3 regions of the Pantoea sp. X-Soil-YNGN-844 genome follow, and region 1 is predicted to be linked to each of the others. Evidence: predicted binding sites of a transcription regulator. Region 1 holds the regulator's gene; each other region holds the start of a gene.
The links. Region 1 encodes LexA, which represses DNA repair genes until DNA is damaged. Its sites were predicted from a motif close to TNCTGTATGTACATACAGNA; they were not measured.

Region 1 (7,778 bases):
CTATTGTTGATGTCGTTCTTGTCGTAGTTATAGATGCTGGCAGTGTAGTTATAGAGCGAGGTTTTCTGCACTTTCGGCGTTACGCCCACCGAGACCGGCTGACCGGCGATGGTGAACTCATGCGCGACCGCCACACCATAATCAATGGTCAGTGCCGCTAAGCCATTTGCACTGGAGCGAAGGTTATTTTGATCGCCTGGACGTGGCAGCACCGTTCCGTTAGCAACACCGCGCAGGTAGTCGATATCACCCTGGACCACGTTGGCACGGACGTGCGCCGTACCGTAGGCTTTGGTAATAAACGCAAAAGGCAGGGTCTCATTAGGGATCGTGACGGCCACGGCCACGCCTGCACTGCCGTCCGCTTTGTTACCGCGCAAATCGCTGAGCTTGTCAGCGACGTCGCCGGAGGCAGCACGCAGTTCAGGGTAGCCACGCAGATAATCCGCAAAAGTCAGGTTACCAATCACGTCGCGATAGCGATCCACGGTGTCGGTAATATCATCGACTTTATCGATCAGCTTATCTTTGTCAGTAACCTGAATACCTGCCGAGGGAATAATAATGCTGACGTTATCGTCAGATTTAGCACGCGTCATTAATGCCGGGTTCGCCAGCACTGCTGAGCCATAAACAGAAGATGCTACGCCGGTGCCACCCATGGCGTCATTACGTGCATCATACCAGGTCCCTGCCGCCATGGCGGAAGAAGAAAGGAAAAGCGCGGTCGCTGCAGCGGAATAATTCAGCGCTGAACGTTGAGCGGATTTTTTCACCATTTGCCTGCCATCACCTGAGAAATTGTCATTGAAACATTCAACGACTGAATAGTTTGTTAGCCCTATTGTGAACCCTGGCTAACGCGTTATTGCTGTGAATTCAAAGGAAACAGTGTCTTAATTCAAAGGATTGGACGTTTTCCAATCAAAAAACCGTTGTAATTGTTCAGACTGTGTCGGGTTATTTCAAATACTGCCAGACTTTCCTTAAGTCTTTCTGAACATTACTTCTTAACTCAGTGAGATGCAAAGCAAAATGCCAACAAATTCCGCTTCATGTCGATTGAGAATGGATCTGATTTCTCGTCAGATTTGAGATAGATAGCGGCTGAAATTCTTAAAATGCTGCTTTATCAGGCAAATAATGCTGTTTTAACAGGCGAAAACGAACATCGGCGCCGCAAAACTATGTGTGATAAAATAACATCACTTATCCAGCGGAGAATTTTTCATGACAAACATGACGTCGCAGCAAATTTTGATTCAGGCTGAAAAAATGTGCCTGCAGCGCGGTGTACGTCTGACTTCGCAGCGTGCTGAGGTATTGCGCCTGATGGCCGAACAGCCAGGCTCGATCAGCGCTTACGATCTGCTGGATCAACTCCGCATCAACGAACCGCAGGCCAAGCCCCCCACCGTATATCGGGCACTCGATTTCCTGCTGGAGCAGGGTTTCATTCATCGGGTGGAGTCCAACAATAGCTACGTCATGTGTCACCACTTTGAGGCACCGGCGCATACCTCAGTGATGCTGGTCTGCGACCGCTGTGCAGCGGTAACGGAGAAACAGGCGCAGGGCGTGGAGAAGATTATCGCGACGCTGGCGGGTGAAGCGCAGTTCGCTTTACGCCACAGTGTGATTGAAGCGCATGGCCTGTGTGAAAATTGTGCTGCAGTAGAAGCCTGTACGCACCATGAAAGCTGCGAACACGATCATCAGGATGAGGGTAAAAAGCGGGGAAAACGCGGGTAACTGGCGCATCTTTGTGTGGTTCCGGTGCGGGTGCACCGGAACGTGTTAACTGATCAGCGCTGCATTACCAGCGGTGGTCTTTATTCTGGCCTTCCCAGTCCGTCACTTCACGCTCTGCTTCATCTTTCGCATAGCCATAACGTTCCTGGATTTTGCCGACCAGCTGATCGCGTTTGCCTTCGATAACCTGCATGTCATCGTCGGTCAGCTTGCCCCATTTCTCTTTCATTTTGCCTTTAAACTGCTTCCAGTTGCCGCTCGCTTCATCTTTATTCATGGCAGACCTCCAATCCTCGGGGTTTAATGATTATCTTGTTACTTAACAAAATAACGATATAAAGCGCTGGTTAACTGCGCCGGATAAAGTTAATTGTAGTAGCCAGATTCACAAACCCGGAATAATACGGAATAATCTGTATCAGCCTGTACAGCGTCAGGCATCAAACCAGCTGTTCTGACGCCAGTGCCTGCGCCAGATGAGCCACAGTGACAGACCGCGCAGCGCCAGGAAAACCGTTACCGCCAGCCACAGTCCGTGATTGCCCAGCGCCGGTACGCTCAGCAGCGTCAGAAAGTAGCCTGCTGCTGCTACCACCATGCTGTTACGCATCTCACGTCCGCGCGTCGCGCCGATAAACATCCCATCCAGCAGATAACACCAGACACCGATCAGCGGCATAACGATCTGCCAGACCAGATAGCGGTCAGCACTTTGTTGCAGCGAAGGAAGGGAGGTCAACAGGGTAACAATCTGCGGGCCAGCAATGGCATAGATCAGCGAGAAGAACAGCGCCACCACCACCGCCTGCCGACAGGCAGAGTGCCAGACGCGCCGCAGTTTGCCGCCATCTTTTGCACCATGCGCCTCGCCGGCAAACGCTTCAACCGCGTAGGCGAAGCCATCCAGCGCATAGGCCGTGAACGTGATGAACATCAGCAATACCGCGTTAACTGCCACCACATCCGGGCCCAGCCGCGCGCCCAGCACGGTCAGCGAGGCGAAACAGAGTTGCAGCATCAGTGAGCGCAGCATGATATCCCGGTTCAGCCGCAGCAGCCGGCCGCTGTCACCGCGCCAGCTCTGCTTCAGCAGGCTCAGGGGAATACCACGCAGCTTCAGGACCCGCCAGACCATGATGCTGCCGACACCCAGCGTAATGTACTCCGCCAGCGCCGTGGCGGTTGCCGCACCCGCGACACCCCAGTGCAGGCCTATGACCAGCCAGAGATCGAGTACGATATTAACCACATTGCCCACCACCAGCAGGATCACCGGCGCGCGCGCATACTGCACGCCCAGCAGCCAGCCCAGAATGACCAGATTTGCCAGCGTAGCAGGCGCACTGAGCCAGCGAATCTGAATAAACAGCGCCGCCTGTTCCAGTACCGCGGGATTACCGCCAACCAGATGGGTCGCCAGCTGAATAATCGGATAACGTAAAGCGATGAACAGTACACCTGCCAGCAGCGCAATGATCAGCGGCTGCGTCAGTGCGCGTGCCAGCGCGGTTTTATCGTCCGCACCAAACGCCTGCGCCGTAAGGCCAGTCGTACTCATTCTAAGGAAAAGCAGCAGCATAAAGAGGAAGCTGGTCACCGTGGTCCCGACCGCAACCCCGCCAAGATAGACAGGGCTGTCGAGATGACCAATAACTGCAGTATCGACCACTCCCAGTAAGGGAACGGTGATATTTGAAAGGATCATCGGCAGCGCAAGCCGCCAGAGATTTTTATCGGTTGCCGTGATAAAGCGCATTCGCCGTTCCGTGCTCGGTGTCGCTGCGCAAAACAGTCAGCGACAAAATTAGGGCAGACAGAATAGCATCAGAAAAGGCGAATGCACGCAGGCCTAAAATCAGAGCCACTCGCCGTTGCGCACCACGCCAACCGCCAAACCTTCAATGGTCAGGGACTGTGCACGGGTATCGACAACAATCGGGTCAAAATCACTGTTTTCAGGCAGCAGATGCACGATAGCACCCTGCTTTTTCCAGCGCTTAACGGTGACTTCATCATCGATGCGGGCAACGACAACCTGGCCGTTGCGCACATCCTGGGTTTTATGTACCGCGAGCAGGTCGCCATCCATAATCCCGATATCTTTCATCGACATTCCGCTGACGCGCAGCAGGAAGTCGGCAGACGGCTTAAACAGGCCCGGATCGACCTTGTAGTGGGTTTCGATATGTTCCTGCGCCATGATCGGCTCACCGGCAGCAACCCGGCCAATCAACGGTATGCCTTCTGAGGCTTCTTCTTCCATTAACAGACGAATGCCGCGCGATGCACCCGAAACGATCTCAATGACACCTTTACGCGCCAGCGCTTTCAGGTGCTCTTCTGCCGCATTCGGTGAGCGGAAGCCCAGTTGTGCAGCAATCTCTGCGCGCGTAGGCGGCATGCCTGTTGAAGAAATATGGTCGCGAATCAGGTCATAGACCTGCTGCTGCCTGCTGGTTAATGCTTTCATCCCGCCCCCTGGTTGTTTATACAGTCGCTGTGAGTATATACAGGTATTGGCGAAATGGAAACCGATTGTCAGGCAAAACGCGGCTTCCGGCGCGATATGGAACGCTTATCGCAAATGTGTCCAGAGCAGCGCGATCCAGACAAACAGTGCCAGTAAGATGCTGATCAGTACCGCCGCAGAGCCCATATCTTTGGCCCGGCCCGCCAGCGGATGATGCTCCTGACCGATGCGGTCAACGACCGCTTCAATGGCGCTATTAAGGATTTCAACAATGACGACCAGCACCACTGCCCCGATCATCAGGATGCGTGAGACCACATCGACATCCAGCCAGCAGGCGATAATAATGGCGACCAGCGCAGCCAGGGCTTCCTGACGAAACGCCGCTTCATGTTGCCAGGCGGCACGCAGTCCCTGCCAGGAGTAACCTGCGGCTTTAACTATTCTGATAAGTCCGGTGGCATTATTTGCCATGATGTGGGAACCCTTTTATCGGATTGACGTCAATGTCTGGGCTGCGTGCAATTGGCACCACCACAGATCTTCGCTGCACTTTCTGGTATGCTTGCGGCGCTTTGCTAACAAGAGGCTTCATGTTGTCTATGTCAGGTTGGCGTAAACTCTATTACAAATTGCTTAATTTACCACTGTCGTTTTTGGTAAAAAGTAAGGCCATTCCGGCCGATCCCGTGTCTGAACATGGTCTGGATCCGACCCGACCTATTATGTATGTTTTGCCTTACGATTCGAAGGCCGACTTACTGACTTTACGCGCGCAGTGTCTGCGGCATCATCTGCCTGACCCGCTCTCTCCGCTGGAGATTGATGGTTCACTGCTGCCGCGCCACGTATTTATCCACGATGGCCCGCGCGTCTTCCCCTATTTTGTGCCCAGCGTGGAATCGGTGAAAATCTTTCACGATTACCTCGATCTGCATCGCAATAATCCTACGCTGGATATCCAGATGCTGCCGGTAACGGTGATGTTTGGTCGCGCACCAGGACGTGAAGTTCAGGGCGAAGCCACGCCACACCTGCGGGTGCTGAACGGCGTACAGAAATTCTTTGCGGTGATCTGGCACGGACGCGACAGTTTTGTTCGCTTCTCGCCGACCGTTTCGCTGCGCCGCATGGCCACGGAACACGGTACGGATAAGTCGATTGCCCAGAAACTGGCTCGCGTGGCGCGCATCCATTTTGCCCGTCAGCGGCTGGCGGCGATTGGCCCGCGGTTACCGGCGCGTCAGGATCTGTTTAACCGTCTGCTGCAATCCAAAGCGATTGAAAAAGCCGTCGAAGATGAAGCACGCAGCAAAAAAATCTCCCATGAGAAAGCGCAGCAGAATGCTGTCGAGATGATGGAAGAAATTGCCGCCAACTTCTCTTATGAAGCGATTCGCGTTACCGACCGCGTGATGGGCTGGCTCTGGAGTCGTCTCTATCAGGGCATCAACGTCAATGGCGGCGAAAAAGTGCGCCAGCTGGCGCAGGATGGCCACGAGATTGTCTATGTGCCGTGCCATCGCAGCCACATGGATTATCTGCTGCTCTCCTACGTGCTCTATCATCAGGGCCTGGTCCCGCCACACATTGCTGCCGGTATCAACCTCAACTTCTGGCCAGCCGGCCCGATTTTCCGTCGTCTGGGCGCATTCTTTATTCGTCGTACTTTTAAAGGCAACAAGCTCTACGCCACGGTGTTCCGTGAATATCTCGGCGAGCTGTTTACCCGCGGCTATTCGGTTGAGTACTTTGTCGAGGGTGGTCGTTCTCGTACCGGCCGCCTGCTGGACCCGAAAACCGGCACCTTAGCCATGACATTGCAGGCGATGCTGCGCGGCGGTAACCGCCCGATCACGCTGGTGCCGATCTACATCGGCTATGAGCACGTGATGGAAGTGGGTACTTACGCCAAAGAACTGCGCGGCGCGGCGAAAGAGAAAGAGGGCTTCATGCAGATGGTGCGTGGCTTGCGCAAGCTGCGCAATCTCGGTCAGGGTTATGTTAACTTTGGCGAGCCGCTGCCGCTGGTCAACTATCTCAATAAGCAGGTGCCGGAATGGCGCGATGCCATCGATCCGATTGAGCCGCAGCGTCCGAGCTGGTTAACACCGACGGTCAATGATATCGCGGCCAGTCTGATGGTGCGTATCAATGAAGCGGGCGCGGCCAATGCCATGAACCTCTGTGTTACCGCTTTGCTGGCGTCACGTCAGCGCTCACTCACCCGTGAACAGCTGATTGAACAGCTGGAGTGCTATACCCAGTTGCTGCGCAATGTGCCTTATTCACCTAACGCGACCGTACCCGATCTTTCAGCGGAAGCGCTGCTGGATCACGCCATGGGTATGAATAAGTTTGAGAGTGAAAAGGACAGTATTGGCGACATCATCATTCTGCCGCGTGAGCAGGCGGTGCTGATGACCTACTATCGCAACAATATTCATCACATGCTGGTGATGCCGTCGCTGATTGCCGCCATAGTTCAGCAGCATCAGACGCTGACTGAAGCCGAACTGCTGCGTCAGGTGAGCCTGATCTACCCGATGCTGAAGAGCGAACTGTTCCTGCGCTGGCAGACCGATGAGCTGCCGCAACTGCTGACCGATATCAGTCAGGAGCTGGCGCGTCAGGGCCTGATTACCTTCGAAGCCGGTGAGTTGCGCTTTACTGCGGCACGCTACCGCACGCTGCAACTGCTGGCTGCCGGTGTGCGCGAAACGCTGCAGCGTTATGCCATTACCTTCTCTATTCTCAGCGCCAAGCCGACGATTAACCGTGGCACGCTGGAGAAAGAGAGCCGGACGCTGGCGCAGCGTCTGTCGGTACTGCACGGTATCAACGCGCCGGAGTTCTTCGACAAAGCGGTCTTTACCTCACTGGTGCTGACGCTGCGTGACGAAGGGTATATCAGCGACAGCGGTGATGCCGATGTCGCGCAGACCCTGGCGACCTGGCATATCCTGGCTGACCTGGTCACCAGTGATGTCCGCATGACGATTGAAACCGCGGTGGCGCACGACTGACACCCGCGCCCAGTAAAAAGGCGACCTCATGAGGTCGCCTTTTTTATAGACCAGGTCTGGTCCGATTCGCTGTAAGACGGTGCCTGCTCAGGGAACATGGTCAGATCGGAAAGACGCAAAAGCGTCATCCCTGACTGCTCGGCCCGCGCCGTCCCTGGCGCGGGACGCTTTCCTCTTCTGCCCATGTTCCCTGCTCGTTGAGCTTATCCATTGCTGCCAGATTCACCCTCATCAGGTTTGGCGACTTCCCGGATCGCCTTTTTATGTCTGGAATCTCTCTATCAGAACAGCTGGCTGAACGGCGGAGAATTCATCAGCACACCGAGGAACAGCACCATCCCGACATAGTTATTATTGAGAAAAGCCTGGAAACAGGGCTGGCGCTCGCGTCCGGCGATCAGCTTCTGCTGATAAACAAACAGCGCAGCCGCCAGCAGCAGCGTCCAGTAGAAGGCGCCGTTCAGATGCAGCATCATGCCCACCAGCGCCATCAGCAGCAGGGTTGCCAGTTGCAGCAACCCGATGATCAG
Region 2 (7,778 bases), 900 kb from region 1:
GGTTGGTACAGCAGGCTGTGGCGCGAACGGGGTAAACAGGTCACGGCACTCGATCTCTCACCGCAGATGCTGCAACAGGCGCGGGACAACGACGCAGCGCAGCACTATCTGGCGGGCGACATCGACGCGCTGCCGCTGGCGGATAACAGCATCGACCTGATATGGAGCAACCTGGCGGTGCAGTGGAGTGAGGATCTGCCCGGCGCGCTGCGCCAGTTCCGGCGCGTGCTGCGGCCCGAGGGCACGCTGCTGTTTTCCACGCTGGGCGACGGTTCGTTGCAGGAGGTGCATGAAGCCTGGTCCCATCTGGATGCGTTACCCCATGCTAACCGCTTTCTCAGCGAGGCGAAGATTGCGGCGGCCTGCCATGCAGAGCAACTGATTTGCAGCGCGGAAAGGGTGACGCTGCATTTTCCCGATGCGCTCAGTGCCATGCGTTCGCTGAAAGGGATTGGCGCGACCCATCTGCATCAGGGCCGCGACGGGCAGATACTCACCCGACAACGGCTCAACCAGTTAGAGGCACACTGGCCGCGCGATCGTCACGGCTATCGCCTGAGTTACCATTTAATTTATGGAGTCACGCTTTCATGAAACGGTTTTTTATTACCGGCACCGACACCGAAGTCGGTAAAACGGTCGCCAGCGGCGCACTGTTGCAGGCGGCGGGTGCCGCGGGCTACCGCTGTGCGGGTTATAAGCCGGTTGCTTCGGGCTGTGAGATGACGCCTGAAGGCATTCGCAACAGTGATGCGCTGGCGCTGCAGCGCTTCAGCAGCGTGACGTTGAGCTATCAGCAGGTCAATCCGCTGGCGTTTATGGAGCCGACTTCGCCGCACATCGTCAGCGCTGAAGAGGGCAGGCCGATCACCCATCTGGCACTGTCAGCGGGTCTGGCGGCTCTGGAGCCACTGGCGGACTGGATTCTGGTGGAGGGTGCGGGCGGCTGGTACACCCCGCTGTCAGAGACGCACACCTATGCGGACTGGGTAGTCAGCGAACAGCTGCCCGTGATTCTGGTGGTGGGAATTAAGCTCGGCTGCATTAATCACGCCATGCTCACCGCCGAGGCGGTGCGTGCGCGCGGCCTGCCGCTGGTGGGCTGGATCGCCAACACCGTCGAGCCGCCCGGCAAACGCTATCAGGAATATCTCACCAGCCTGAAGCAGCGACTACCTGCCCCCTGTCTGGGTACGATTCCGTATCTCACCGATGCGGCGCAGCAGGCGTCCTGTGGACAGTATCTGACGCTGCCAGAGTAAAACCCGGCCCTAGGGGCTTTTTGCTTGATCAGTCTGAGCCTGTGCAGTGCTCACCAGCCTGAACGTCAGATTGTTGCGCGCTGCCTGCAATCCTGACGCCTGCCGTGGCAGGGACTCAGTGTCAGGCCACCGTCAGCCACTTATCCACGGTGTGGTCATCGAGCTGCTCCATGCTGCCCTGCGCCACATTACGGCCACGGTGCAGCAGCAGGAAATAGTCCGCCACCCGCCGGATCAGCGACAGGCGCTGCTCCAGCAGCAGGATGGTCAGCCCGTAGTCGAGGTTAAGCCGGCGGATCAGGTTGCCCATCTCCTCTTCCAGCCACGGCGACATCCCATCAGTCGGCTCATCCAGAATCAGCAGTTTGGGCTGGAGCACCAGCGCGCGCGCCAGGGCCAGCTGTTGCTGCTGATCGATGGGCAGATCGCCGCTGCGTTGCTGGCGCAGGGAGTAGAGCGCCGGGAACAAATCAAAGACCATTTCGGGAATGGCGCGATGACGATCGCGCTGGCTGGCACCCGCCAGCAGGGCAATCAGCAGGTTATCTTCCACGCTCATCTGGGTAAAAATATGGCGGCCCTGCGGCACATAGCCGATGCCCATCTGTGCCCGCTGTTCGGCCGGTTGCATCAGCAAATCTTCCGGCGGCGAGCCATCCTCTTTCCAGGAAATTGTGCCGCTGTTAATCGGCAGTCTGCCCATGATGCAGTTGACCAGCGTGGTCTTGCCCATGCCAGGGCGGCCCAGAATGCCGGTGCAGGTGCCAGGCGACAGATCCAGGTCCACATCCCACAGAATATGGTTCTGACCGTAAAATTGATTTACCGAACGTAGACTCAGCATCTGACACTCTCCTTCCCGATCATTAGCCTGATTGCTTCCGCTCTCTGTCGTCTGGCAAACAAGTCATCAGCAACGGCAGCCTCACCATTGCAGCACAGTGCGCGTAAAGCGCGGTGACGTTACTCACTCCTGCAATTCCCAGGCCAGATCTTAAAACGGCCCTGTTTCCTGCTGCAGTGCGCTGTATCAGGGACGAAAGGTGAGAAAAACTTATCAATTACCCATGGTCATCACGCGCCTGCACTTTTACAGTGCCTGCGGGCGCTGTTTGTGGTGCAGACGTGCTGCGGTAACGCAGAATGTCTGATTAAGAATCTTAGTGGAACGATGAAAATTTGCGTGCCACGCCAGGCGACAGATTAAAAATGCAGAATAATCCGTCAGCAGCCGACGCGAAATTTAACGCAAAAAAAATTATTTTCAACGAGGCGGGAGGGCAGGGAAAAATTATACACAGCTGATGGCGGCGGGGCTGCCATCACTTATCCACCATTCCTGTGGATAACCTTGTGCATTAGGTAATGAAAACCGGTTAGAAGCGAGGAAATACGCGGCCTGGTAACATAATGACGAGATTCTGGCCTTATTAGCTTAAACCATTAAAATCAGCTGGTTATCAAAAAACAAGCCTGCGAATTCTCTGTCAGGTAACCAAACTGTAATTTTGTGACGTTCTATTGACAAATGTTAAATCCGATCCCGGTCTGGGGATAACATTGCGCAACAGGCTTTGCGATATCACGTATCTGAAGCACGCGGGCTAAGTCTTACCCTGATTGCATTAACCTTGCACGATTACTGTTTTTATATCCAGTATTATTTTCTGGCAAAATCACCATAGCAGAGTAAAATAAATGCCTGCCCGCCGACTTCTCCAGCAGGAACTGCATTCATGACCAAAGCTTTTAAACTCAATTCCGCCTTTAAACCTTCGGGCGACCAGCCTGAGGCGATCCGTCGCCTGGAAGAGGGGCTGGAGGATGGACTGGCCCATCAGACCTTATTAGGCGTAACCGGCTCCGGTAAAACCTTTACCGTCGCCAACGTCATTGCCGACCTCAATCGCCCGACGATGGTGCTGGCACCGAACAAAACGCTGGCGGCGCAGCTCTATGGCGAGATGAAAGAGTTTTTCCCGGATAACGCCGTCGAGTTTTTCGTCTCTTACTACGACTACTATCAGCCTGAAGCCTATGTGCCGAGCTCCGACACCTTTATTGAAAAGGATGCGTCGGTGAATGAACACATCGAACAGATGCGTCTTTCAGCGACCAAGGCGCTGCTGGAGCGGCGCGACGTTATCGTGGTGGCGTCGGTTTCGGCGATCTACGGTCTGGGCGATCCCGATCTCTATCTGAAAATGATGCTGCACCTGACCCGCGGCATGATAATCGATCAGCGCAGCATCCTGCGCCGCCTCTCAGAGCTTCAGTACACCCGCAACGATCAGGCGTTTCAGCGCGGCACCTTCCGCGTGCGTGGCGAAGTGATCGATATCTTCCCGGCGGAGTCGGACGATATTGCGCTGCGCGTCGAACTGTTTGACGAAGAGGTCGAGCGTCTGTCGCTGTTTGACCCGCTGACCGGGCAGATCGATTCAGTGGTGCCGCGCTTTACCATCTATCCCAAGACGCACTACGTCACGCCGCGTGAGCGCATTCTGCAGGCGATGGAAGAGATCAAAGTCGAGCTGGCGGATCGCCGCCGGGTGCTGCTGGAGAACAATAAACTGCTGGAAGAGCAGCGTATTACTCAGCGTACCCAGTTTGATCTGGAGATGATGAGTGAGCTGGGCTACTGCTCCGGCATCGAGAACTACTCGCGCTACCTCTCCGCACGCGGACCGGGCGAAGCGCCACCGACGCTGTTTGACTATCTGCCTGCCGATGGCCTGCTGGTGGTGGATGAGTCGCATGTCACCATCCCGCAGATTGGCGGCATGTATAAAGGCGACCGGGCGCGCAAAGAGACGCTGGTGGAGTATGGCTTCCGCCTGCCGTCTGCGCTGGACAACCGTCCGATGAAGTTTGAAGAGTTTGAAGCGCTGGCCCCGCAGACCATCTATGTTTCGGCAACGCCGGGCAAATATGAGCTGGAAAAATCGGGCGACGAAGTTGTCGATCAGGTGGTACGTCCTACCGGCCTGCTGGACCCGATCATCGAAGTGCGTCCGGTCGGCACCCAGGTTGACGATCTGCTGTCGGAAATCCATCAGCGCGTGGCGATCAACGAACGTGTGCTGGTGACGGTGCTGACCAAGCGCATGGCGGAAGATCTCACTGAGTATCTGACGGAGCATGGCGAGAAGGTGCGCTATCTGCACTCCGACATCGACACCGTAGAGCGTATGGAGATTATCCGCGACTTACGTCTGGGTGAGTTTGATGTGCTGGTGGGCATCAACTTACTGCGTGAGGGACTGGATATGCCGGAAGTGTCGCTGGTGGCGATTCTGGATGCGGATAAAGAGGGCTTCCTGCGTTCCGAACGATCGCTGATTCAGACCATCGGTCGTGCGGCGCGTAACATCAACGGTAAAGCGATTCTCTATGGCGATAAAATCACGCCGTCGATGGCGCGTGCCATTGAAGAGACGGAGCGCCGCCGCGAGAAACAGCAGCTGCACAACGAAAAGCATGGCATTGTGCCGCAGGGCCTGAACAAGAAGATCACGGATATTCTGGAGCTGGGCAAAAATGTGGTGAAAACCCGCGGCAAAGCGAAACCGGCACGTCCTGGCGAAGCGCAGGCGCTGGCCGATTTCCAGCTGTTAACGCCGCAGGCGCTGCAGAAGAAAATCCACGAGCTGGAAGGGCAGATGCAGCAGCACGCGCAGAACCTGGAGTTCGAACAGGCGGCCAGCGTGCGCGATCAGCTGCATGAGCTGCGAACGCTGTTTATTGCGGCCTCGTAGCGCCGTCAAAGCTCTGAATGGCGTGTTCCAGCGCCACCCGTAACAGCTGGCGGTCGTGACGATATTTGATGTCGGCGGCCTCCAGCGGCTCACGGACAATCAGACGGTTTTCAATGCCCTCTGTGGCGACCGCCGGACCGACCACTACTGCATCGATCACCCGCTTGCCGATATAACGTTCCATCATCTGAAGCTTGTCAGCCACCGAAAGACTGGCCGCGGCGGGGCTGAGCTCACGCCCCAGATTGCCGATAAACACCATGGTGGCAGGCGTGCGACGCAGTGCCTGCGCCATCTCTTTCATCAGCAGAATCGGCATCAGGCTGGTATAGAAACTGCCAGGACCAATCAGAATCAGATCCGCTTCTGCAATGGCCTGCAGCGCTTCCCGCGTCGGCTGGACGTTGGGATGCAGCATCAGCTCCTGCGGCGGCTGCTTCATCTCATCAATCGCGGTCTCGCCGTAAACCATATTGCCTTCAGCATCCATCGCCACCAGATCCACCGGCTGCTCCGACATCGGGATTAAAAAGGCGTCGACCTTCAGCAGGTTACGGATGATGTTGATCGCTTCCAGCGGGCGAACGCTCAGATGATCCAGCGCCCGCAGCATCAGATTGCCGAGGTTGTGACCGGCCAGTTCGCCGTTACCGGCAAAACGGTACTCGAACATCGCGGAGGCGACGCTGGGTTCTGCAATCAGCTGGTTAAGACAGTTGCGCATGTCGCCCCAGGCGATACCGCCTTCGGATCGACGAATGCGCCCGGTCGATCCGCCGTTGTCGGTGGTGGTGACGATGCCGGTGAGACGTGAGCCCAGCGGGGAAAGGGCCGACATCACGCGGCCTAAACCGTGTCCGCCGCCCAGTGCCACAACGCGATCAAGATCGGCCAGTGTGCGATTCATACTTCTCCTTAACATCTCGTCGCGTAGCGTGGCTCTAAACGCTAAGCCCGCGCGGATGACTTGCGTCAAAATCTGGATCGCATTTTAACGTATCCTGTCGCGAAAATGCGGTGAAAATTCGATATGTATAAGAATATATAGCGAAAAGAGCAAATGGAAGAGTGAGGAAATTCACGCTACCATCATGTTTACCGCGCTGATCAACGGGTCAGCGTACACTCAAGCCTGAATGCCTAAGTCTGCGGATAGGGGGTTCAGGCCGTAGCCATCGAGCTGCCAGGGTGCAGGAAGAAATGACTGCATCTCCCAATCTGGAAAGGTGTTCTGGTGTCACAATTTACTGATGCATACGCGCGTAAGTTCTATTACCTGCGCCTGTCGGTCACGGATGTCTGTAATTTCCGCTGTACCTATTGTCTCCCTGACGGCTACAAACCGCAGGGAATTCGTAACAAAAGCTTTCTCTCTCTGGATGAAATCCGCCGCGTCACGCGGGCTTTCGCCGCAGCCGGAACCGAAAAAGTGCGGCTGACCGGTGGTGAGCCGTCGCTGCGCCGTGATTTCACCGACATCATTGCGGCAGTGCGTGAAAACGCCTCTATCCGCCAGATCGCGGTCACCACCAATGGCTACCGGCTGGCGCGCGACGTGAAACAGTGGCGCGACGCGGGTCTGACCGCACTCAACGTCAGCGTCGACAGCCTGGACGCCCGTCAGTTTCACGCCATCACCGGCCAGGATAAATTCCATCAGGTGATGAGCGGCATCGACGCGGCGCTGGACGCCGGTTTTGGTCAGGTCAAAGTCAACAGCGTGCTGATGCGCGATCTCAACAGCCGTAATCTGGCCACCTTCCTCGACTGGATCCGTACCCGTCCGATTCAGCTGCGCTTTATCGAACTGATGGAGACTGGCGACGGCGGCACGCTGTTCCGCGATCAGCACGTTTCCGGCATGGTGATCCGCGATCAGCTCATTGCCCAGGGCTGGCAGCGTCGCGAAAGCGGACGCAGCGACGGCCCGGCACAGGTCTTTTATCATCCCGACTATGTCGGCGAGATTGGCCTGATCATGCCTTATGCCAAAGATTTCTGTGCCAGCTGCAACCGTCTGCGCGTCTCGGCGCAGGGTAACCTTCACCTGTGCCTGTTTGGTGACGGCGGCCTACCGTTGCGTGACCTGCTGGCGTCCGATGAGCAGCAGGCCGAACTGCAGGCGCGCATCGCCAGCAGCCTGGGGCAGAAGAAGCAGACGCACTTCCTGCATCAGGGCAACACCGGTATCACACAGAATCTCTCTTACATTGGTGGCTAATTTCAGGAGGAAGTATGGGTAAACCAGCCAGCGAATTTCAGGCCGTACAGATTGCGGTGATGACGGTGTCAGACCGTCGCGATGCCAGCAACGATACCTCCGGCGACTATCTGCGCGAGGCGGCGGTGGAAGCGGGCCATGAGGTGGTCGATCACGCCATTGTGCCGGATAACCTTTATCGCATTCGCGCCACCGTCTCGCGCTGGATCGCCAGTGACGATGTCCAGGTGGTGATCATCAATGGCGGCACCGGCTTTAACCTGAAAAACAGCACGCCGGAAGCGCTGCTGCCGCTGTTTGACCGCGAGATCGAAGGGTTTGGCGAACTGTTCCGGATGATCTCCTATGAAGAGATTGGCGGCTCGACGCTGCAGTCGCGCGCCATTGCCGGTCTGGCTAACGGGACGCTGATTCTGGCCGTGCCGGGTTCCACCAGCGCCTGCCGCACCGCCTGGGAGCGGATTATCGCTGACCAGCTTGATGCGCGCACTGCGCCCTGTAATTTTGTCTCACATCTGAAGAAACGGTAAGTATGTC
Region 3 (7,778 bases), 1.5 Mb from region 1:
GATTAATAAAGCGGACGTTAAAGCGGTCTCTGAAGTACCGAAGAAATAAACCGGGCATGCTCGTCCAGTTAATAAAGCCGCCCGTGGGCGGCTTTATTTTTGCCTGTGCTTAGCACGACATGTGGTACGACCGAATTTCCCTGACCCCGGCCGATTCTAATCAGAAATATCCGTTATGCTTTGGCCATAATATGGCAGGCAGCATAACAACAACCGAGATTTACCCGCCCGTTACTTATCTGAATTTCAGGCAAACCCTACCCTTTTTAACCAGCTTAATAGCTCAGGCTGCTTTACCCGTAAAAAAGACGTCTTTTTTATTGTTTTTTATTAGAGACTTATCGCTTCGCTTAAAGGTTCAGTTTATTTTTAAAAAATTAAACCGCGTTTATAGGCGGTTTCCGATCTTTTAGTCCGGATTGGCTTTAACTAAACTATATATATCATTATTCAATCAGGAGGTCGCTGATGGTTTACCATGATAAAATAATCGGTCATAGGATTCTTGGTGAAGCTGCAATCAATCTGGCGTTTGAAGAGCAGGAGATTACGCTGGTATCACTGATTCGCCAGCTGGGTGAGATGGCTGAAAACGAACGCAGCGATGAGCGCGTCGCGCAGATTGCTGATGCACGCAACTGGCTCAAAGGCTTTATCGAGGCCTCGACGCGCGACCGCGCCGAATTAAACTGGCTGGTCGAGACCGGACAGGCGCCGGTTTTCCTTAAAGATTATCGTTAATGTGCTGAAAGATGACGCCGTCGGTTCAGGGTGTCAGGCCTCGCCTGGTGCCCTTCAGCATTTCCCGGCTCCACGCCAGTTTTGTATTTTCCCTGTTTATCGCTGAATGCTTTGTAAATAGCACAAAAACCTCCCTCTTCTGCGCCGAAATAGCTATACAGGCTCGTTTTTTTTGTATAACTTTGCCGCGAACCGATCGTTTTTCCATCACCTGACAGGAAATCACCCATGTACCCGAACCAGAGACTGCCGCGGACGGCAGACGATATTGCCCGTTATTTTAATGCGGCAAGCCTGCCCTCACAGCAGGAAACGCTGGGCCAGGTGGTGGTGGAAATTCTGCATGCGGGCGGGAACGTAAACCGTAAAGCGATCTGCACCAAACTTCTTCGTCGGCTGGAAACAGCGTCTACGCTGGAAGATGAGCGTCACTACCGTGCTCTGATCAGCCTGCTGTTTGGCCGTTAAGCAGCAAACGCTCTCTGCCAGCGACTTCCGTTAGTGCGTCAGCGGTTCCCCGCTTTCCGTCACCTGCTGTTGCAGCGGATGTTTCGCTGCGCGGGTTTCAAATCCCCCCTCGGCAGCAAAAACAGAGCAGCCAATAGCGGCTACGAGTGTCAGTAAGATTGAGGTTTTCACGAAGCAGGCCTTAATTATTACGCTACAGAATAAAACGTAAAAGCCTGGCACATAAACAGCGTCGGGAAAAGCGCACTGCAGACTTTCTCTGTCCGACAAAACGCAGGCGGAGAAATGCCGGTTTATTGATTGACCTGCCCCGTAACGATTACCCCAGTACTTTTAATGCCAGTGCCAGCGTCTGCTGTTCGTTGGTCACATCGCTGACCTTGCCTGCAACCCGCATACCGTAAGCAATGCAGAGGATTAAACCGGCTGCCGCTTCACTATCCAGCGTGTTATCGATTGAACCATCCCGTTGCCCCAGCTCCAGCAGCGAGACCAGGAAGCGCTGATTACGCCGGACTACCTCATCAATACGCTGCGCCAGCGCCTGATCCATCGTCTGCAGTGCAATGGCGCTGGCAACGACCAGACAGCCGCGCCGCCCTTCGATAGCTCGCGCCGAGTCGAGATAGAACTGTAACAGCTCGGTTATTTTTCCCCGTCCGCTAGTACAGGGTGCCAGACGACGGCGCAGCTCGGTATTTCTGAGCAACAGATAACGTTCAAACACCCGCAGAAAGAGCGAGCGCTTATCTTTAAAGGCCTTATAGATGCTGCCTGCGGAGAGGTTCATCGCCTCACCCAGATCGCTTATTGATGTGGCGTGATACCCTTTTTGGCGGAAAACGATCATGGCGTGATCCAGAGCCTGTTCAATATCGAACTCTCTGGGACGCCCCCGCTCTTTGTTTTTATGCGCTGTCGCTGTCGTGATCATTGTTACCGGTCTGGGAGGTACGTTCCTGTCAGAATCAGCCCGGATTCTATCCCAGGCACGGGTAACAAGTATAGATAGCGGCAATCGGCCAGCGGCCTGACACTGACGGATGTCCGTTTCTGTCGCCTGATGATCAAGGGAAATAACCGGTTGTGTCCTGAAACCCGACACAGGTTACAGGACAAACCGGTCACGACTCACTCAGATAATAACGCGGTCTCTTTGCGGCGCTCTGCCCGTTGCTGGGCGTTTATTTTGATTAGCCATAACATAAACTGCTTAATGAGCAGACTGGCGTGGTGCTCATTGTCAGCAAAGCATAAAAAAAGTCGGGTTTTGATATTGCTGTTGTCGTCGACCGCATAAATCTCATAGTCGTCGTGGTGGCGGGATTGAATGATTGCTGTGAAATGTATTGCAGGCCAGAGCATTACTCTGGCTTCAAACTCTCTGAAATCCATTATATTTACCTGGTAATTTTTTTAAAATGCCAGATGAAAAACTACACATCTGGCCAGGCAAAGCATAACTTCCTGTCACTTTCATCGCGTGATAAAAAAAGCTTTTAGCAGACGCTGCTACGTCAGTAACAGAGGAGGCCGGACCCGCACCTACTTAACCGCCGCCACCGGCAAATCCGCTACCCGTGTGGTATAGGCAGGTGACAGCATCTCGCGCTTCATCGCCCAGGCCTTATTAATCCCCTGCCCGGCAAACCAGAGTTTTCCGCTGCCGGTTTTGTTAATTTTATCCATCAGCTGCATCAGCTCCTGGCTGTTGCGGCGCGGCTGATGCTCATCAAACAGATCAAGCTGGGCCACGCCCTGGCTGAAAAAATCCCCCAGCACGATGCCCGCCTTGATATAGCGATATCCCTTAATCCAGATGTTATCCAGACACGCCATTGCAACGTTGATGATGTCGCGGGTGTCCTGCGTCGGGATCAGCAACGTCTCTATAGACTGATTGCCATAAAAGGGTTCGTCAGTTGCGTGCGGGCTGGTACGCAAAAATACCCCTATCTGACGGCAATACTGGTTCTCACGACGCAGTTTCTCTGCCGCGCGCTCCGCATAGGCACAGACGGCTTCACGCATCTGGTCATAATCGGAGATGCGGTTGCCAAACGAACGCGAACACATGATTTGCTGCTTATCCGGTGTCACTGACTCCAGTTCCAGGCAGGATTCGCCCCGCAGTTCTCTGACGGTACGCTCCATCACCACGCTGAACTGTTTGCGAATGGATTCGGTGCTTTGATCGGCCAGATCTTTCGCCGTCATAACGCCCATGGCATTGAGTCGTTTGCCGATCCGGTGCCCCACGCCCCAGACGTCAGCCACATCGATCAGTGCGAGCAGCTTTCTCTGTCGTTCGGGGTCCGATAAATCAACAATGCCGCCGGTTTTGCTCCACTTTTTGGCCGCAAAATTCGCCAGCTTGGCCAGCGTTTTGGTCTGTGCAATGCCGACGCCGACGGTCAGATGGGTCTCTTTGCGGATCCGTTCTTTGACCTGACGGCCAAAGGTCTCCAGCGCCATGCAGTTCTGCACGCCGGTGAGATCCATAAACGCCTCGTCGATCGAGTAGATTTCTACCGAGGGAGCCATTTCTTCGAGGATGGTCATCACCCGATGGCTCATGTCGGCATAGAGCGCGTAATTTGAGCTGAAGACCTGTACCGCGTGACGCGTCAGCTCTTCGCGCATTTTAAAATAGGGCGCGCCCATTTTAATACCGGCTTTCTTTGCCTCGGCGCTGCGCGCAATCACACAGCCGTCATTGTTGGACAGCACAACCACCGGTTTGCCTTTCAGATCGGGCCGGAAAACGGTTTCGCACGACGCATAAAAGCAGTTCACATCGACCAGCGCGAACATGGTCAGTGCGTCGATTTAATAACAAAGGTCACAACACCAAACACCTCCAGCACATCTTCGGTCTGGATAGCGATCGGTTTAAATTTGGTATTCATCGGCATCAGTTGCAGGCAGGGATGAAGCTGAAGACGTTTAACGGTAAATTCACCGTCGACGGCAGCCACCACGATATCGCCGTGTGAGGCGGTGAGCGAGCTGTCGACCACCAGCATGTCACCATCGTTAATGCCCGCCTCAATCATCGACTCGCCGCTGACGCGGACAAAATAGGTGGCGCTGGGGTGCTGCACCATCAGCGCATTGAGATCGATACGTTGTTCGACATAATCCTGCGCCGGGGAGGGAAATCCGCACGGCACACGTTCGATATAAAGCGGTAAAGGCATAACGGCGCGAATGTCCGCAGGTTTAATGAATTCCACAATTTCACTCCTTTCTCAGATTACTGTATATAAATACAGTAATAGCTAATCCCCCTTTTAATCAAGTGACACGGAACATTTTTAAGCAAAGGAGTTGATGGTAATGCACTTTTTTAACCCTCTTTTTTCTCACTGCTGTGAGAGTAAGCAGAAACGGGTTACTTTTGCCGCAGCACGGGAATATCAGCGTTTTTTTCTTTCAGTAACTAATCTTATAAATTCACCCGCTGATTATTTTTACTTAAGGAAAATCTGACAACGTCTCTGTGGCATTCGCTGAGGTTTGAATATTCAGCGCGGGCTGGTTATTCTGCCTTTTTTAAGGCCTGGAGGGGTTATGGCAGACGACGATCGAATTAAACATCTGGAAGAGGCAGTTGCGCAGTTAACAGTTGAGACCACGGTATTAAAAGCGATACTCGGTCAGCAAATTGCGCTGAATAATCTCAATTACAAAGGGAAGTTTGACGATGTGCTGGCCGCCCTGGCAAAAGAATATGCCGAACGCGGTCTGGAGGAAGGCAACAATCAGGCAATCCACGACGCCCTGCGTCAGTATATTAAATATGAGCCACCCGCAATGGAATAGGACTTTCCGGCAGCGTCCGCTCACCGGACGTTACCGGCTCCTGAACACTGCCATCCCCTGACCTGCCCCATCCCCGGATTAGGGTTTACGCCTGACCATCACTCTCCAGCGCATCCTGAATCGCATCAGCCAGATTACCAATTTCATTCGCCACGGCCTGCAGGTCCCAGGAGGCTTTTGAGCCGGTTGCTGACGTTGAAGCGCTGACGGACTCCTTTGCCACTGACAGCGCCGCTGCTACAGCCACTGAACGTTTATGTTGTTCCTGCGTCACGCCCGCAGGCGGAATCGCAAAATAGTCGTGAACCATGATCATTTCCTTGTGATGAATAAGGGCTCAACCTTAGCCTTCTGCATCAGGTGTGGGAAGTGAATTATGTGGCATGACCTGTCAGGCGAACAGGATTGCAGCAGTCGTGTTGCGTTGTCCGTTTTTCCTGCGCAAAAAACCTGTACGGCCTGTACAGGTTTTTGGCTGAAATGTCTGGCTGAACGGCTATTGTATCGTTTTCGCACGGCGGAAAAAGAGAGGCGTTACGCACCAGTGGACCCTATCATCCTGCGAAAAAAATACTTTAACACCCTGAATTAACTCAGATAAAGACTAAAAACCCGACACGCTCCCGTTGTCTGCCTGCCCCTCAACACCTCTGACCAGTGATTTTTTGTCAAATTTTATTGTACAACTTTGTCATTCTTGTATAACTTTGTCTCGTGATGTTAAATCACTTGTAACGAGTGTGCTTTGCACCGCATCTGAAGGTGTTGTGGATTTCCACCTTCAGATGCAATTTTTTTACGTCAGCCGGTTACCGGATCTGAATCAACGCATACTCCCCCAATTTCTTATGAGGCCTGACATGCAAACAACGATGAATACAGAGTCTCAGATTTCTGATTACTTCATGAACTCTGGTACAGCGCTGACGACTGAAAAACAGGTTATCGCCGCGGTCCATGCTGAACTCGCACGAGCCAAAGCCCATGTCTCCGATAAAGACATCGTGCGGGGCCTTATTCACCACCTGGAGAGCGAGCGCGACGTGGTTAAGCAGGATATTTACCGTCAGGCTCTTGAACATGTTCTGCAGCGTGCAACGGCTACCAGCGAAAGCTAAAAACCTGTGTCTGTTATGACGGAACGCGAATTAGCACGGATGCTTTTCCACTACGGAATCGGCCCCTTTTAAAGGGGCTTTTTTATTGCTGCTGCACTGCACCACCCGCCTCTTTTTTACCTCCCGCATTGCCTTCCCTGCCGGACCACATATAGCGCTACTATTTACCGTTTTTGCCGCTTATTTCACCTTGAATTGCGATTAATTGCTCTCGGTTCGCTTTATTTATCCAATATCTGTGTCCAGGCTTTTTCTGCATCCACTGCAAACACAGACGAGGAAAATAATCATGTTTCATCATTCATCAAAACTTCAATTCCCGGTTCGTGTAGAGAAGCCCGATCCAGAGTTTGCCATGCTGTTACAGCAGGCCATCGGCGGCGTCGAAGGTGAGATTCGTGTAGCGATGCAATACTTTTTCCAGGCGATGGGCGCGCGAGGTGATGTGCGGATTCGGGATCTGCTGATCTCCACCGCCACCGAAGAGCTGAGCCATATCGAAATGCTGGGCTACGCCGTGGCGCTGAACCTTGAAGGCGCACCGCTCTCTTACCAGGAAGCGTCAGCCAAAGATCCGGTGGTTAATGCGATTCTGGGCGGCATGAATCCGCGCCATATTCTCTCTTCCGGCCTGGCTGCGATGCCGGTAAACGCCAACGGCATGCCGTTCGACATGAGCCACATCTACGCCTCCGGCAACGTGGCCGCCGATATGCTGGCTAACGTCACCGCGGAAGCCACTGGCCGCGTCCTGGCTACCCGCCTCTACAACATGACCGAAGACAAAGGCATGAAGGATTTCCTCTCCTTCCTGATCGCCCGTGACACCATGCACCAGCAGCAGTGGCTGGCCGTAATCGAAGAGATGGGCGGACTGAACGCGTCGCTGCCGATCCCGAACAGCTTCCCGCAGGAACATGAGGCGCAGGAGCACTCTTACTACTGCCTGAATACCTCGCTGGATAAACCGCTGCCGGAAGGACGCTGGAGCAGTGGCCCGGCTTACGATGGTCATGGTCAGTTCAGCGCGAAACAGCAGCCCGAGATTCTGGGTGATGAGCCGCTGCTCGGCAATGCCCGTCCCGGCTCCGGTGCGCAGTCAGAGCAGATTGACGGCGTTACGCCACCGAAACCTTAATGGCCCGCCTGTCAGGGATCGATGCCCTGACAGGTTTTTCCCATCTTTTTATGGAGGAGACGTCATGTTATCCACTCAGCGTCCACAACCCCCTTTCGAAGAGCAGCAGCAGACGTGGCCCGGCAGTACCGCCGCGATGCAGCCACAGCCCGATCATGGTGAAGAGAGTTATCAGGGTTCAGGCCGTCTGGCGGGTAAAAAAGCGATTATTACCGGCGGCGATTCCGGCATTGGTCGGGCCGTGGCGATTGCTTTTGCCCGGGAAGGGGCTGACGTGCTGATCTCTTATCTTGATGAGCATGAGGATGCGCAGGATACCGCCCGACTGGTTGAGGCCGCCGGTCAGAAAGCCGTCCTGGTGCCCGGTGACATTACCGATGCGTCACACTGCAACGCGCTGGTCGATAAGGCCGTGGAAGCCTTTGGTGAAATTAACATTGTGGTGAATAACGCGGCGTATCAGATGACGCGCGAATCGCTGGATGAGA

Region 2: uvrB (excinuclease ABC subunit UvrB) is a predicted target of LexA. The motif match lies at 2,903-2,922, and genes of this name have one in related genera.
Region 3: umuD (translesion error-prone DNA polymerase V autoproteolytic subunit) is a predicted target of LexA. The motif match lies at 4,467-4,486, and genes of this name have one in related genera.

Annotation. Positions count from the first base shown of each region.
Region 1 is NZ_AP036007.1:316,657-324,434, reverse strand. It holds gene AC6I8C_RS01385 (conjugal transfer protein TraF) at 1-779, opposite strand, end outside; gene zur (zinc uptake transcriptional repressor Zur) at 1,231-1,752, shown strand; gene AC6I8C_RS01375 (CsbD family protein) at 1,817-2,029, opposite strand; gene dinF (MATE family efflux transporter DinF) at 2,186-3,508, opposite strand; gene lexA (transcriptional repressor LexA) at 3,608-4,222, opposite strand; gene AC6I8C_RS01360 (diacylglycerol kinase) at 4,328-4,696, opposite strand; gene plsB (glycerol-3-phosphate 1-O-acyltransferase PlsB) at 4,825-7,248, shown strand; gene ubiA (4-hydroxybenzoate octaprenyltransferase) at 7,530-7,778, opposite strand, start outside.
Region 2 is NZ_AP036007.1:1,212,186-1,219,963, forward strand. It holds gene bioC (malonyl-ACP O-methyltransferase BioC) at 1-594, shown strand, start outside; gene bioD (dethiobiotin synthase) at 591-1,262, shown strand; gene AC6I8C_RS05560 (ABC transporter ATP-binding protein) at 1,384-2,106, opposite strand; gene uvrB (excinuclease ABC subunit UvrB) at 2,999-5,020, shown strand; gene AC6I8C_RS05570 (gluconeogenesis factor YvcK family protein) at 5,004-5,927, opposite strand; molybdenum cofactor riboswitch at 6,132-6,265, shown strand; gene moaA (GTP 3',8-cyclase MoaA) at 6,255-7,241, shown strand; gene moaB (molybdenum cofactor biosynthesis protein B) at 7,256-7,771, shown strand; gene moaC (cyclic pyranopterin monophosphate synthase MoaC) at 7,774-7,778, shown strand, end outside.
Region 3 is NZ_AP036007.1:1,861,153-1,868,930, reverse strand. It holds gene AC6I8C_RS08715 (YgdI/YgdR family lipoprotein) at 1-49, shown strand, start outside; gene AC6I8C_RS08710 (hypothetical protein) at 469-741, shown strand; gene AC6I8C_RS08705 (hypothetical protein) at 738-971, opposite strand; gene ycgZ (regulatory protein YcgZ) at 970-1,209, shown strand; gene AC6I8C_RS08695 (hypothetical protein) at 1,240-1,380, opposite strand; gene AC6I8C_RS08690 (TetR/AcrR family transcriptional regulator) at 1,529-2,143, opposite strand; gene AC6I8C_RS08685 (hypothetical protein) at 2,341-2,604, opposite strand; gene umuC (translesion error-prone DNA polymerase V subunit UmuC) at 2,755-4,023, opposite strand; gene umuD (translesion error-prone DNA polymerase V autoproteolytic subunit) at 4,026-4,445, opposite strand; gene AC6I8C_RS08670 (hypothetical protein) at 4,783-5,034, shown strand; gene AC6I8C_RS08665 (hypothetical protein) at 5,120-5,344, opposite strand; gene AC6I8C_RS08660 (biofilm development regulator YmgB/AriR family protein) at 5,895-6,152, shown strand; gene AC6I8C_RS08655 (manganese catalase family protein) at 6,442-7,290, shown strand; gene AC6I8C_RS08650 (glucose 1-dehydrogenase) at 7,355-7,778, shown strand, end outside.